DNA from 2 places in the Streptomyces hawaiiensis genome. Region 1 is predicted to be linked to the other one. Evidence: riboswitches for the same ligand, from Rfam matches in the RefSeq annotation. Region 1 holds a riboswitch; the other holds the start of a gene.
The links. Region 1 has a riboswitch for thiamine pyrophosphate ahead of CEB94_RS29175 (thiamine ABC transporter substrate-binding protein). Riboswitches for the same ligand answer to the same signal wherever they lie in the genome.
Positions count from the first base shown of each region.

Region 2: another riboswitch for thiamine pyrophosphate. It lies ahead of thiO (glycine oxidase ThiO); the one in region 1 lies ahead of CEB94_RS29175 (thiamine ABC transporter substrate-binding protein).

Region 1 is NZ_CP021978.1:6,285,187-6,292,499, forward strand. It holds gene pyrH (UMP kinase) at 1-409, shown strand, start outside; gene frr (ribosome recycling factor) at 576-1,133, shown strand; gene CEB94_RS29150 (phosphatidate cytidylyltransferase) at 1,133-2,284, shown strand; gene CEB94_RS29155 (SRPBCC family protein) at 2,404-2,853, shown strand; gene CEB94_RS29160 (acyl-CoA thioester hydrolase/BAAT C-terminal domain-containing protein) at 2,916-3,770, shown strand; gene CEB94_RS29165 (hypothetical protein) at 3,871-4,416, shown strand; gene rlmN (dual-specificity RNA methyltransferase RlmN) at 4,585-5,691, shown strand; TPP riboswitch at 5,731-5,837, shown strand; gene CEB94_RS29175 (thiamine ABC transporter substrate-binding protein) at 5,962-6,999, shown strand; gene CEB94_RS29180 (ABC transporter permease) at 7,038-7,313, shown strand, end outside.
Region 2 is NZ_CP021978.1:2,444,322-2,451,634, forward strand. It holds gene CEB94_RS11270 (Rv2175c family DNA-binding protein) at 1-346, opposite strand, end outside; gene CEB94_RS11275 (NAD(P)/FAD-dependent oxidoreductase) at 458-1,699, opposite strand; gene CEB94_RS11280 (avidin-fold protein) at 1,732-2,082, opposite strand; TPP riboswitch at 2,135-2,246, shown strand; gene thiO (glycine oxidase ThiO) at 2,244-3,416, shown strand; gene thiS (sulfur carrier protein ThiS) at 3,413-3,613, shown strand; gene CEB94_RS11295 (thiazole synthase) at 3,616-4,413, shown strand; gene pknB (Stk1 family PASTA domain-containing Ser/Thr kinase) at 4,507-6,429, shown strand; gene CEB94_RS11305 (deoxyribonuclease IV) at 6,488-7,313, shown strand, end outside.

The DNA of each region.
Region 1 (7,313 bases):
GGTCGCCGAGCCCTACATCCCGCTGCGCGCCGTGCGTCACCTGGAGAAGGGCCGTGTGGTCATCTTCGGCGCCGGGATGGGCATGCCGTACTTCTCCACCGACACCACCGCGGCCCAGCGCGCCCTGGAGATCGACGCGGAGGCGCTGCTGATGGGCAAGAACGGCGTGGACGGGGTCTACGACTCCGACCCCAAGACCAACCCGGACGCGGTGAAGTTCGATCACCTCGGCTACGGCGAGGTCATCACGCGCGATCTGAAGGTCGCCGACGCCACGGCCGTGACGCTGTGCCGCGACAACAAGCTCCCGATCGTGGTCTTCGAGCTGCTGGCGGAGGGCAACATCGGACGTGCCGTCAAGGGTGAGAAGATCGGCACGCTGGTGGGGGACCCCGGCAGCCGGGACTGACACCCCGGGTACAACCCCGTCCGGGGGACGGACGGGACGGAGCCGGGCCGGGGGATGGACAATGTCCTGTCGGTCGGGAACCGTGCAGGAAGAAGACGCGACGCAGCCGGCCGCCGCCCCACATGGAACCGCAGCCGGGCCTACTCAAGACACGCAGGAGCAAGTGGTGATCGAAGAGACCCTCCTCGAGGCCGAGGAGAAGATGGAGAAGGCCGTCGTGGTCGCCAAGGAGGACTTCGCCGCGATCCGCACCGGCCGTGCGCACCCGGCGATGTTCAACAAGATCGTGGCCGACTACTACGGCGCGCCGACGCCGATCAACCAGCTGGCTTCGTTCTCCGTGCCGGAGCCGCGCATGGCGGTGGTGACCCCGTTCGACAAGACGGCCCTGCGCAACATCGAGCAGGCCATCCGCGACTCCGACCTGGGCGTCAACCCGAGCAACGACGGCAACATCATCCGGGTGGTGTTCCCCGAGCTGACCGAGGAGCGCCGCCGCGAGTACATCAAGGTCGCCAAGAGCAAGGGTGAGGACGCCAAGGTCTCCATCCGCTCCGTGCGCCGCAAGGCCAAGGACGCCATCGACAAGCTGATCAAGGACGGCGAGGTCGGCGAGGACGAGGGCCGCCGTGCGGAGAAGGAGCTCGACGACACCACCGCGAAGTACGTCGCACAGGTGGACGAGCTCCTGAAGCACAAGGAAGCGGAGCTGCTCGAGGTCTGATGAACGACTCTTCCTGGGGGGCGCCGCCACAGGCCGGGTACTGGGGGCCCACCGACCAAGGGCACGGCCACGGGCACGTGCAGAGCCCCGGCCACGGGCAGGTCCACAGCCCCGGCCAGGGTCACGTCCCGGGGGCCGCTCCGGCGGGTCCCGCATACGATGCGTATGAAGCGCCTCAGACTCGCCCCATGCCCATCGTGCCCGACGTGACCGAATTCGGCGGAAACCAGGATGACGACCGGGGGGCTGCTCGGCCGAGCGGCGCCCCGGTCCGAAACGACACGAATCCGGAGCCCATGCCCGACCCCTCGCAGCCGGCGCCCAAGCCGCCGAAGAAGAGCGCGGGTCGCGACCTGAGTGCCGCGATAGGGGTCGGTGTCGGGCTCGGTGCGGTGATCGTCGCGTCGCTGTTCGTCGTCAAGGCCGTGTTCGTCGGTGTCGTCGCGGTGGCCGTGGTGGTGGGCCTGTGGGAGCTGACCAAGCGGCTGGAGGAACGCAAGGGCATCCGGGCGCCCCTCGTGCCGCTCGCGCTCGGCGGTGCCGCGATGGTCGTCGCCGGGTACGTGCGGGGCGCCGAGGGCGCGTGGGTGGCCATGGCGCTCACGGCGCTGGCCGTCCTGGTCTGGCGCATGACGGAACCGCCTGAGGGCTACCTGAGGGACGTCACCGCGGGCGTCTTCGCGGCGTTCTACGTGCCGTTCCTGGCGACCTTCGTCGCGATGATGCTGACCGCGGACGACGGACCGCAGCGGGTGCTCACCTTCCTGCTGCTCACGGTCGTCAGCGACACCGGGGCCTACGCCGTCGGCTGGCGGTTCGGCCGGCACAAGCTCGCCCCCCGCATCAGCCCCGGCAAGACCCGCGAGGGCCTGCTCGGGGCGGTCTCGTTCGCCATGGTCGCGGGGGCACTGTGCATGCAGTTCCTCATCGACGACGGCGCCTGGTGGCAGGGCCTGGTGCTGGGCCTCGCGGTCGCGGTCACGGCCACGCTCGGCGACCTCGGCGAGTCCATGATCAAGCGGGACCTCGGCATCAAGGACATGGGCACGCTGCTGCCGGGCCACGGCGGCATCATGGACCGGCTCGACTCGCTGCTGCCCACGGCTCCTGTGGTGTGGCTGCTGCTCGTGCTCTTCGTCGGCTCCGGCTGAACAGGTCGTCTTCGTCAGCGAGCTCCCGTCCGGCTGGGCGGGAGCTCGCTGACGTCTCGGGGAGACGTCCGGGGGCCTGAGGTGGGACGATTCAGATGTATCTCCCAAAGGAGGTCATCATGGCCATCATCCGAGAGAGCATCGACGTCGACCGCCGTCCCGAGGAGGTCTACCAGTACGTCATGGACGCTCCGCGCATGCCGGAGTGGCAGCTGAGCGCCGTGTCCGCGGAGCGCCTCGACGAAGGGCCCGTCGGCGTCGGCAGCAAGGTCCGGGTGACCCGGCACATCGGCCGCCGCGTGATGCCGATGACCATGGAGGTCACCGAGTACGACCCGCCGCACAGCTGGGGCATGCGCGGCGTCGACGGCCCGGTGCGGGCGCAGGTGCACGGCGAGGTCGAACCCTATGACGAGGGCCGCCGCTCCCACGTCACGATCGACATCGACTTCGAGGGCCACGGCATGGGCAAGGTCATGGTCCCCCTCGTCGTACGCCCCCAGGTCCGCAAGGAACTCCCGCGCAACGAGCAGCTCCTCAAGGACCGGCTGGAGCACACGGGCGAGTAGGGCGTAGCCTCCCCTGCGGTGCCGACGACGGGGGGTCCAGCCGTGAGGACGACAGGGGGCACGTGGACATAACCGAGCGCGAACCGGCCGGTCCTTGGGAAGGTGTTCTGGCCGCTCCAGCCCGCGGCAGCGACGTCGGCGTCCTGGTTCTTGGGGGATCCAGCGGGCGCGTCGAACGTGAGCGCGCGCGCCTCTTTGCTCAGCAGGGCTTCACAGCGTTGGCGATCCGCTGGTTCGGCGGGCCTGGGCAGCCCCCGGGAATCTGCGAGGTTCCCCTGGAGACCTTCACCACCGCCGTCGAATTCCTTCGCCGGGGCGGAGCGCGACGCATCGGAATCCTCGGCACCTCCAAGGGCGCTGAAGCGGCCTTGCTCACGGCGGTGCACGATCCGCGCGTGGACGTGGCCCTTGCGCTGTCACCCACCTCGCGGGTCTGGTGCAACGTCGGCCGGGGCCGCGACGGAGCGCACCGCCCGTACCGCTCGTCCTGGACGTGGCGGGAGCGGCCGCTGCCGTTCGTCCCGATGGACGATTCCTGGATTCCCGCGGAGCCGGACAGCGGCCCCGTGGCCATCCGCGGATGGTACGAACTGAGCGAGCGGACCTTCGCTCACTCGCTTCCGCCGACGGAGATCCCCGTGGAAGCGGCCAGAGCCGATCTGCTCCTGGTCGCAGGCGGCGACGACGCGATGTGGCCGTCGCTGCCCTTCGCTCGGCAGCTGGCTCGGCGCCGGCGCTCGACCGGGGCGACCGTGCGTCTGATCGCCCGTGACGACGCCGGCCACCGACCACGCCTTCCTGGCGAGAGCCCGGCGCCGGCGTCCGGGCACTTCGAGTACGGGGGCACAGCTGAAGCCGACGCGCTCCTGGGCGAGGCGGCGTGGCCCCACATCCTCGATCTGCTCGGCGGTGGTTGATCGCGCACCAGGTCGGCTGTGCCGTGACCGGCCTGGTCGGGATCTGAGGGAATCCAGAAAGTGCTGTGCCTGTGGCATGCCCATGCGAAAGGATGTGCGCATGATGCGACCCGCGCGTGCGCTGCTCCCCCTTCTCTTGTTGCCCGTTCTCCTTACAGGATGCGACGCGGACAAGAGCGGCGGTACGGCCGCCGACAGCGCCGACCTTGACGCCGCCGCGGGAGACTGGGGGGTCGCGCCGGAACTCGTCTATGTCACCAAGGTCTCCGGCTACACCGTGTTCCAGGAGTCGGTTGGCGAGTACAACGACGAGTTCGTTGCCGCGTATCGGTCCGAGAAGGGTGCCACCAAGTTCGGCCTCTTCGTGGGGCATGGCACGATGACGGCGGAGAGCTGCCCCAAGCAGCCGCTGGGCGAGGTGTCAGAGAAGCAGGTCACCTGTGAGCACGACGGCGACGCCTGGTACCGCAAGGCCGGTGACAGCCACGAATACGCGGTGCCCGACGACGGCGTGGTGATTCGTCTAATCGCTGATGTGGACAAGGTCGACCGCGCAGTTCTGCGTAAGGCAGCCGAGGCGGCCCACCGCCCGGACGACGCCGAATTGGCCGCACTCCTGCCGACCACCAACGGCGCGGACACCTGAGAGTTGTCCGCTTAGGGACCGGCTCGAACTCGTAAAGCGGTGATCGCGACCGCGAGCCCCCTGGGCCGTCCGAGACCGACCAACGCTGACAGTCGGCACCCACAGGTGACCACCCCCACCCCTCTCCGGCCTGGGCTCCCCGAGTTGATCTGCGACACTGGGAGGGTTATGCCTGCACCCGGAGAACTCACTTTCGTAGCCCCCCGCGGAGCCAAGAAGCCGCCGCGGCATCTCGCCGATCTCACTCCTGCCGAGCGCAAGGAGGCCGTAGCCGCTGTCGGGGAGAAGCCGTTTCGTGCCAAGCAGCTCTCGCAGCACTACTTCGCGCGGTACGCGCATGATCCGGAGCAGTGGACCGATATTCCGGCCGGTGCCCGGGGGCGGCTGCAGGAGGCGTTGCTGCCCGAGCTGATGACCGTCGTGCGGCATCTGTCCACCGACCAGGGCACCACCCGCAAGACGCTGTGGCGGCTGTTCGACGGGACGCTCGTCGAGTCCGTGCTGATGCGCTACCCGGACCGGGTGACCATGTGCATCAGCTCGCAGGCCGGATGCGGGATGAACTGCCCGTTCTGCGCGACCGGGCAGGCCGGTCTCGACCGGAATCTGTCCACCGCCGAGATCGTGCACCAGATCGTGGACGGCATGCGGGCCCTGCGGGACGGGGAGGTCCCCGGCGGTCCCGCGCGGCTCAGCAACATCGTCTTCATGGGCATGGGCGAGCCGCTCGCCAACTACAACCGGGTCATCGGATCCATCCGGCGGCTCACCGACCCCGAGCCCGACGGGCTGGGGCTCTCGCAGCGCGGCATCACCGTCTCGACGGTCGGGCTCGTCCCGGCCATCCACCGGTTCTCCGACGAGGGCTTCAAGTGCCGCCTCGCCATCTCGCTGCACGCCCCCGACGACGAGCTGCGCGACACCCTCGTCCCCGTGAACACGCGCTGGAAGGTCCGCGAGGTGCTGGACGCCGGCTTCGAGTACAGCGCCAAGTCCGGGCGGCGGCTGTCCATCGAGTACGCGCTGATCCGGGACATCAACGACCAGGCGTGGCGCGGTGACCGGCTCGGCCGGATGCTCAAGGGCAGGCCGGTGCACGTCAACCTGATCCCGCTGAACCCGACGCCCGGCTCCAAGTGGACCGCCTCACGGCCCGAGGACGAGAAGGCGTTCATGGAGGCCATCGCCGCCCACGGTGTGCCGGTGACGATCCGGGACACCCGTGGTCAGGAGATCGACGGGGCGTGTGGTCAGCTCGCGGCCACCGAACGGTAGTCTGGCCGTCGTAAGCACACCTTCATATTCGACACCTGCATATTCCGACAGGGGAGCGCCACAGCGCTGAGAGTGCGGCACACGGCCGCAGACCCTCCGAACCTGGCCCAGGTCATTCTGGGTAGGGAGATCGGTCACCACTCGAGCTGTTGCGCCCTGCCCGGGACCTCGGAAGTCCCGGGCAGGGCCGCGTCTTCTCCTGGTCACTCCAGGAGGAATTCAGTGAGCATCAACGCAAAGCGGCTGACGGCGGTGGTCGTCGGGCTCGGCATGGTCGGTACTCTCGCCGCGTGCGGGTCGTCCGACAGCGGTCAGGGGTCCGGCGACTCCAAGACCGTGACGCTCGTCAGCCACGACTCGTGGGCCGCGTCCAAGGACGTCATCGCGGCCTTCGAGAAGCAGTCCGGCTACAAGGTCGACGTCCTGAAGGACGGCGACGCCGGGCAGGCCGTCAACAAGGCCATCCTGACCAAGGGCAACCCGCAGGGCGACGTCTTCTTCGGCGTCGACAACACGCTGCTGTCGCGCGCCCTCGACAACGGCCTCTTCCAGCCGTACGAGGCGAAGGGCGCCGACCGGATCAAGGCGGAGTACCGCGTCGACCAGGACAAGCACCGGGTCACGCCCGTGGACACCGGCGACATCTGCGTCAACTACGACAAGAAGTACTTCGCCGACCACAAGATCCAGCCGCCGAAGAGCTTCGACGATCTCGTCAAGCCCGCGTACAAGAACCTGCTCGTCACCGAGAACGCCTCCGCCTCCTCGCCCGGCCTCGGCTTCCTGCTCGGCACCGCCGCGCAGTACGGCGACGACGGGTGGGAGAGCTACTGGAAGAAGCTCAAGGCCAACGGCGTGAAGGTCGTCGACGGCTGGGAGCAGGCCTACAACGAGGAGTTCTCCGGCTCGGCCGGCGGCAAGAAGGCCAAGGGCGACCGTCCGCTCGTCGTGTCGTACGCCTCCTCGCCGCCCGCCGAGGTCGTCTTCGCCGACCCGAAGCCGAGCACGGCACCGACCGGGGTCGCCGAGGGCACCTGCTTCCGGCAGGTCGAGTACGCCGGGCTGCTCAGCAACGCGAAGAACCCCACGGGCGGCAAGGCGTTCCTGGACTTCCTGCTCACGCAGCGGTTCCAGGAGGACATGCCGATGAACATGTTCGTGTACCCGGTGCGCGAGGGCGCCCAGGTGCCGACTGAGTTCGTGAAGTACGGGCCGCAGGCGAAGGACCCGGAGACCATGGACCCGGCGAAGATCGCCGACCACCGTGACCAGTGGGTCAAGTCGTGGACCTCACTCGTACTGAAGTAGCCGCTCGCAGGCGAGGCGCGGCGGCGCGGTTCGGTCTGCTGGCCGTGCCCGTCGCGTTCTTCGCGGTCTTCTTCGCCTACCCCGTCGCCGCGATCGTCGCGCGCGGCCTGAAGACCGACGGGACCTGGCACCTCGGGCGGATCGGGGAGGTGCTGGCGCAGTCCGACGTCCGGCACGTGCTGTGGTTCACCACCTGGCAGGCGTTCGTCTCCACCGCGCTCACGCTGCTCGTCGCGCTCCCCGGCGCCTACGTCTTCGCGCGCTTCGACTTCCCCGGCAAGCAGGTTCTGCGGGCGGTCGTGACCGTCCCGTTC
Region 2 (7,313 bases), 3.8 Mb from region 1:
CGCGGCGCTTCACCTCCGTGCCGCGATTCTCACTGAGCGCCTGCGCGGGGGTGCCGGGCAGGCTGGGGTCCGGGGTGAAGAGCCACTCCAGCATCTCTTCGTCCGTGAAGCCGTCGTCCCGCAGGAGCGTCAGGGTCCCGGACAGGCCCTTGACGACCTTGTCCCCGTCGATGAAGGCGGCGGGGACGTGCAGCGCGCGGTTCTCACCGCGGCGTACGGCGATGAGCTGGCCGTCCTTGACCAGCTGCCGCACACGCGTCACCTCGACACCGAACTGTTCGGCGATGTCGGGGAGGGTGAGCCAGGCGGGGACGAGAGCATCGATCTTTGCGTCAATCTCGGTCACGGAAACCAGCCTGCCATCTGCCACTGACAGTCGGAAGTCGGCCCGGCCCACCCGGGCGGACGCGTCGGACCCGGCAGCGCCGTCCCCGGCCCTCCGCGACGGCCCCGGCGCCTACGCCGTCGCGGCCTTCATGGGCCTGGCCGGATCCGCCAGCAGCACCCGGTTCATCGGCGTGCCCGACTCGATCAGACGGCGGCCCTGCGCCAGGTCCCGGGGCCGCCCCACCGCCAGCAGTGCGATCAGCCGCTCACCGCGCAGCCAGCAGACCGTCCAGGCCGGTCCTGCGGGGTCACCCCGCCACAGGGTGGTGTCCGCGGCCGGATGGTGCCCGGCGTACTGGACGAACCGCCCGAACTGCTCGGACCAGAAGTACGGCACCGGGTCGTACACCGCCGGTGTCTCCCCCGTGGCCCGGCCGACGATGTTCACGGCGACCGTGCGCGGCCCCTGGAGGGCGTTGTCCCAGTGGTGGACCAGCAGGCGCTCGCCGTAGCGCGCCGAGGGGAAGGAGGCGCAGTCGCCGACGGCGTACACATCCGGCACGGCCGTGCGCAGATGCTGGTCGGCCACGATCTCCGCGTGGGAGCCGAGCTCGATCCCGGAGCCGGCCAGCCAGGCCGTCGCGGGGCGGGCGCCGATACCGACGACGACCGCGTCCGCGGGCAGCCGCGAGCCGTCGTCCAGGAGGACCGCGCCCGGCTCGACGCGCGTCACGCGCGCGTGCGTCCGCAGGACCGCGCCCGCGTCGGCGTACCAGCCGGCCATCGGGGCGGCGACCTCGGCGGGCAGGGCCCCGGCGAGCGGCCGTTCGGCGGCCTCCACGACGGTCACCGCGCAGCCCGCCTCGCGGGCGGCCGTGGCGAACTCCGCGCCGATCCAGCCCGCGCCGACGACCACGATGGCGTGTCGGCGGGCCAGCACCGGCCGCAGCCGCTCGGCGTCGTCCAGGGTGCGCAGCAGATGCACGCCGGGCACGCCCTCCGCGCCGGGCAGCCCGACCGGTTCGGCGCCGGTCGCGACGACCAGGACGTCGTACGGCACGGGCCCGTCCTCGGTGTCCAGCTCGTGGTCGGAGGGGCGCAGGCCCAGTACCTCGCAGCCGAGCCGCAGTTCGATGCCGAGGGCTTCGAAGTCGACGTCGAAGGCGGAACCCTCGGACTTGCCGAGCAGGACGGCCTTGGACAACGGGGGCCGGTCGTAGGGCTGGTGGGGCTCGGCGCCGATCAGGATCACGTCGCCGGCGAAGCCCTGCTCACGCAGCGCGACGGCGGTCTGCACGCCGGCCATGCCCGCACCCGCCACGACGACGCGCCGCGGCGCGGACGAACCTGGTTCCTGCGTCTGCTCGCTCACCTGATCACCATAGACACCTGACGAATTGTCAGTCAGTGCTCATGCGCCGTGACCTGCTCCACAACGCTCGTGCCGTTGCCCCGCCGGGACTCCCACTCCCAGGTCTCCTCCAGCCGCACCCGCCCGTCGGGCAGCTCCACGACCGTGGACACGCAGTGCCCCGAGGAGGTGGTGCCGTCCCGCTTGAGCTGGACGTACCGGAAGTCCAGCCGGTCACCTTCCCGGGTACCCACGAGATGCCCGCGTACGACGTCGCCGCCCGCGTACTCGGCCCAGATCTCGCCCTCCCGCTCGTGGTAGGTGAACCGGGTGCGGGTGCCCACCTGGCCCGGTGCCTGGTCGGCGACCGGGGCGAGGACGAGACCGTCGAGGGATCGGGCCATGGGCGGAGGCTCCCTTACTGCGGCACACGGCATCGGGCTAGGGTGGCCAACGTAAAGCACTCGCGGGAGCCCGGACGCACCGGGCTGAGAGGGAGGCTGGCGGCCTCCGACCGTACGAACCTGATCCGGGTCATGCCGGCGAAGGGAGGGGCTGGACGCCCATGTCGCCTACGTCCACATCGTCAGACGTCCTGGTCATCGGGGGCGGGATCATCGGCCTGGTCACGGCCTGGCGGGCCGCGCAACGCGGGTTCGCCACGGCCGTCGTGGACCCCGAGCCGGGCGGCGGAGCCGCGCAGGTGGCCGCCGGCATGCTGGCCGCCGTCACGGAACTGCACTACGGCGAGCAGACCCTGCTCGGCCTGAACCTCGCCTCCGCCCGGCGCTACCCGGACTTCGCCGCCGAGCTCACCGAGCTGACCGGCCAGGACCTCGGCTACCGCCGCTGCGGCACCCTCGCCGTGGCCCTGGACGCCGACGACCGGGCCCACCTGCGCGAACTGCACGCCCTGCAGCAGCAGTCGGGCCTGGAGTCGCAGTGGCTGTCGGGGCGCGAGTGCCGGCGCCTGGAGCCGATGCTCGCGCCGGGCGTGCGCGGCGGGCTGCGGGTCGACGGCGATCACCAGATCGACCCGCGGCGGCTGGCCGGTGCCCTGGTCGCCGCGTGCGAGCGGGCGGGCGTGGTCTTCCACCGGGTGTGGGCGGAGCGGCTGACCGTCGTACGGGACCGGGTCACGGGTGTCGTCCTGGCCGACGGGACCGAGCCGGCCGCCGGGCAGGTGGTGCTCGCCGGGGGCAGCCTCAGCGGGCGGCTGGCGGGCGTACCGCAGGATGTGCTGCCTCCCGTGCGCCCGGTGAAGGGGCAGGTCCTACGGCTGACCATGCCGCAGCGGCACGGGCCGTTCCTGAGCCGGACCGTGCGCGCGGTGGTGCGCGGCAGCCACGTCTACCTGGTGCCGCGCGCGAGCGGTGAACTGGTCGTCGGGGCCACCAGCGAGGAGCTGGGCTGGGACACCACCGTGACCGCGGGCGGCGTGTACGAGCTGCTGCGCGACGCGCACGAGCTGGTCCCGGGCATCACCGAGCTGCCGCTCACCGAGACCCGGGCCGGACTGCGGCCCGGCTCCCCGGACAACGCGCCGCTGCTCGGCCCGACCGGTCTGGAGGGCCTGCTGCTGGCCACCGGGCACTACCGCAACGGCGTCCTGCTCACCCCGGTGACCGGCGACGCCATGGCGCACGTCCTGGCGACGGGTGAACTCCCCGAGGAGGCCCGCCCCTTCAGCCCGAAGCGCTTCAGCCCCGCCACCGCACTCACGGAGCAGCCCGCATGAACATCTCCGTCAACGGGGAGCCCCGGGACGTCCGGCCCGGCACCGCTCTCGACACCGTCGTGAAGTCGCTCACCGCCTCGCCCTCGGGCGTGGCCGCCGCCCTCAACGAAACCGTCGTCCCGCGCACGCGGTGGCCCGCCACATCCCTCGCCGAGGGAGACCGCGTGGAAGTGCTCACCGCCGTCCAAGGAGGCTGACCATGGCCGATGATCCGTTTGTCCTCGGTGGTACGTCCTTCACATCCCGTCTGATCATGGGCACGGGCGGGGCGCCCAGCCTCGACGTGCTGGAGCGGTCGCTGGTCGCGTCCGGGACGGAGCTGACGACGGTCGCGATGCGCCGGGTGAACGCCTCGGTGCACGGCTCGGTGCTGTCCGTCCTGGACCGGCTCGGCATCCGGGTGCTGCCCAACACGGCGGGCTGCTTCACCGCCGGCGAGGCCGTCCTCACGGCCCGCCTCGCGCGCGAGGCCCTGGGCACGGACCTGGTCAAGCTGGAGGTCATCGCCGACGAGCGCACCCTGCTGCCGGACCCGATCGAGACACTGGAGGCCGCCGAGACACTGGTCGACGACGGGTTCACGGTGCTGCCGTACACCAACGACGACCCGGTGCTGGCGCGGAAGCTGGAGGACGCGGGCTGTGCGGCGATCATGCCGCTGGGCTCGCCGATCGGCTCCGGGCTCGGGATCCGCAACCCGCACAACTTCCAGCTGATCGTGGAGCACGCGCGCGTGCCGGTGATCCTGGACGCGGGCGCCGGTACGGCCTCGGACGCGGCGCTGGCGATGGAGCTGGGGTGTGCGGCTGTGATGCTCGCCTCGGCGGTGACGCGGGCACAGGAGCCCGTGCTGATGGCCGACGCCATGCGGCATGCCGTGGAGGCGGGGCGGCTGGCGTACCGGGCCGGGCGTATCCCACGGCGGCATTTCGCGGAGGCCTCCTCACCGACGGAGGGCATGCCCGCGCTGGACCCGGAGCGGCCCGCGTTCCGGTAGGGCGCGCGACACACGTCACAGGTCGGCTGCAGTCCCGCCGCGAAAACCGCCGGGGGGACGGGGCTGTCGGTCGTGGCTCGTACACTCGCCTGCGTGGACACGACCCTTCAGGACCCCTTGGTCGGGCAGGTGCTCGACGGCCGGTATCGCATCGACGCGCGGATCGCGGTCGGCGGGATGGCCACGGTCTACCGGGCCGTGGACACCCGGCTCGACCGGGTCCTCGCGCTGAAGGTGATGCACCCCGCGCTCGCGGTCGACGCCTCGTTCGTCGAGCGGTTCATCCGCGAGGCGAAGTCCGTGGCCCGGCTGGCCCACCCGAACGTGGTGCAGGTCTTCGACCAGGGCACCGACGGCTCGTACGTGTACCTGGCGATGGAGTACGTCGCGGGCTGCACCCTGCGCGACGTGCTGCGCGAGCGCGGGGCCCTGCAGCCGCGCGCCGCCCTGGACATCCTGGAGCCGGTGCTGGCCGCGCTGGGCGCCGCGCACCGCGCCGGGTTCGTGCACCGCGACATGAAGCCCGAGAACGTCCTCATAGGTGACGACGGCCGGGTCAAGGTCGCCGACTTCGGACTCGTCCGGGCCGTGGACACGGTGACGAACACCACCGGCACCGTCCTCGGCACGGTCGCGTACCTCGCCCCGGAGCAGATAGAGGACGGCACCGCCGATCCCCGCGTCGACGTGTACGCGTGCGGCGTGATGCTGTACGAGATGCTGACCGGCGACAAGCCGCACGACGGGGACTCCCCCGCGGTGATCCTCTACAAGCACCTGCACGAGGACGTGCCGCCGCCCTCGGCCGCCGTGCCCGGTCTGGCCTACGAGCTGGACGAGCTGGTCGCGTCGGCGACCGCACGCAACCCCGATCTGCGCCCGTACGACGCCGTGGCTCTGCTCGCGCAGACCCGTCAGTCGCGCGAGGAACTCGGCGCGGACCAGCTGGACGCGCTGCCGCCGCAGGCGGTCGTCCTGGAGCACGACAACGCCGACGACCGTACGAGTGTGATCCCGCGCTCGTTGACGGTGCCGCGGCTCCTGCCCGTCAACGAGGACGCCGAGCCGGTGGTGCACCGCACCAGCCGGCTGGAGACACCGCCTCCGCCACCACCCCGGCGGCGACTGCCGCGCCGTGGTGCCGTCTCGATCGTCGTCGCCCTGCTGCTGGTCCTCGGCGTCGGCGCGGGCGTCTGGTACATCAACTCCGGCCAGTTCACCAAGGTCCCGCCGTTGCTGGCGAAGACCGAGGCGCAGGCCCACGACCAGCTGGAGAAGGCCGGTCTCGAGGTCGGCAAGGTCAGTCACGCCCACAGCGACACCGTCAAGCGCGGCACGATCATCGGCACCGACCCCGGGCCGGGCGCCCGTATCCGCGTCAACGACTCCGTGTCGTTCACCATCTCCGACGGCCCCGAGACCGTGCGGGTGCCCGCCCTGGCGGGGCAGAAGCTGGACAAGGCGCGGGACCAGCTGAGGGAGGACGGGCTGGAGCCGGGCATGGTCACCCGGGAGTTCAGCGAGGACGTGCCGCGCGGCTCGGTGGTCTCCGCGCGTCCGGCGGACGGCACGAAGGTGCGCGCGGGCACGGCCGTAGCGCTGGTCGTCAGCAAGGGCAGCCCCATCGACATTCCCGACGTCACCGGCTCGGACGAGGCAGACGCGCGGTCCGAGCTGCGGGACGCCGGTCTCAAGGTGAAGATCGCCACCGAGCGGGTCAACTCCTCCGAGTACGACAAGGGCCAGGTCGTCCGGCAGACGCCGAAGTCCGGCGGCCGGGCGGCCGAGGGCGACACGGTGACGCTGACGCTGTCGAAGGGCCCCGAGATGATCGAGGTCCCCGACGTGGTCGGCGACAGCGTCGACGACGCCAAGCGGAAGCTGGAGGGCGCCGGGTTCCAGGTCGACGAGGACCGCGGTCTGCTCGGCCTGTTCGGCGACGAGGTCAAGAGCCAGTCCGTCGAGGGCGGCGAGAGTGCGCCCAAGGGCTCGACGATCACCATCAAGATCAGGTGACGGGCACGGGCGCAGGCCAGTGGCCGGAGCAGGGCCGGACGCATGACACCCTGAACGGGTGAACAGTCAGCTGTCCGGCCCCTCCCGCAACCCCGTGGGCGGCCACGTCCCCGTGGCCGGTGGGCTCCATTCCGTAGGCCTGTCGTACGCCCGTGACCTGAAGGCGGAGGCCGTCCAGGTCTTCGTCGCCAACCCGCGCGGCTGGGCCACGCCGACCGGGAACCCGAAGCAGGACGAGGCGTTCCGCGCGGCGTGCGCGGCCGAGTCGATCCCGGCGTACGTGCACGCCCCCTACCTGATCAACTTCGGCTCGCACACCGAGGCGACCGTGGAGCGGTCGGTGGAGTCGCTGCGGCACTCGCTGCGGCGCGGGCGGAAGATCGGGGCGCTGGGCGTGGTCGTGCACACCGGCAGCGCGACCGGCGGCCGGGAGCGGTCCGTGGCGCTGAAGCAGGTACGGGAGCACCTGCTGCCGCTGCTGGACGAACTGACCCACGACGACGACCCGTTCCTGCTGCTGGAGTCGACCGCCGGCCAGGGCGCCTCCCTGTGCTCGCGGACATGGGACTTCGGCCCGTACTTCGAGGCGCTGGACGCCCACCCGATGCTCGGCGTGTGCCTGGACACCTGCCACATCTTCGCCGCCGGGCACGACCTGACCGGCCCCAGCGGCATGCACCGGACGCTGGACCTGCTGGTGGACACGGTCGGCGAGGGCCGGCTGAAGCTGATCCACGCCAACGACTCCAAGGACGTGGCCGGCGCCCACAAGGACCGGCACGAGAACATCGGCGTCGGCCACATCGGCGAGGACCCGTTCCGGGCCCTGATGACGCACCCCGCGACCGAGGGCGTGCCGCTGATCATCGAGACGCCGGGCGGCA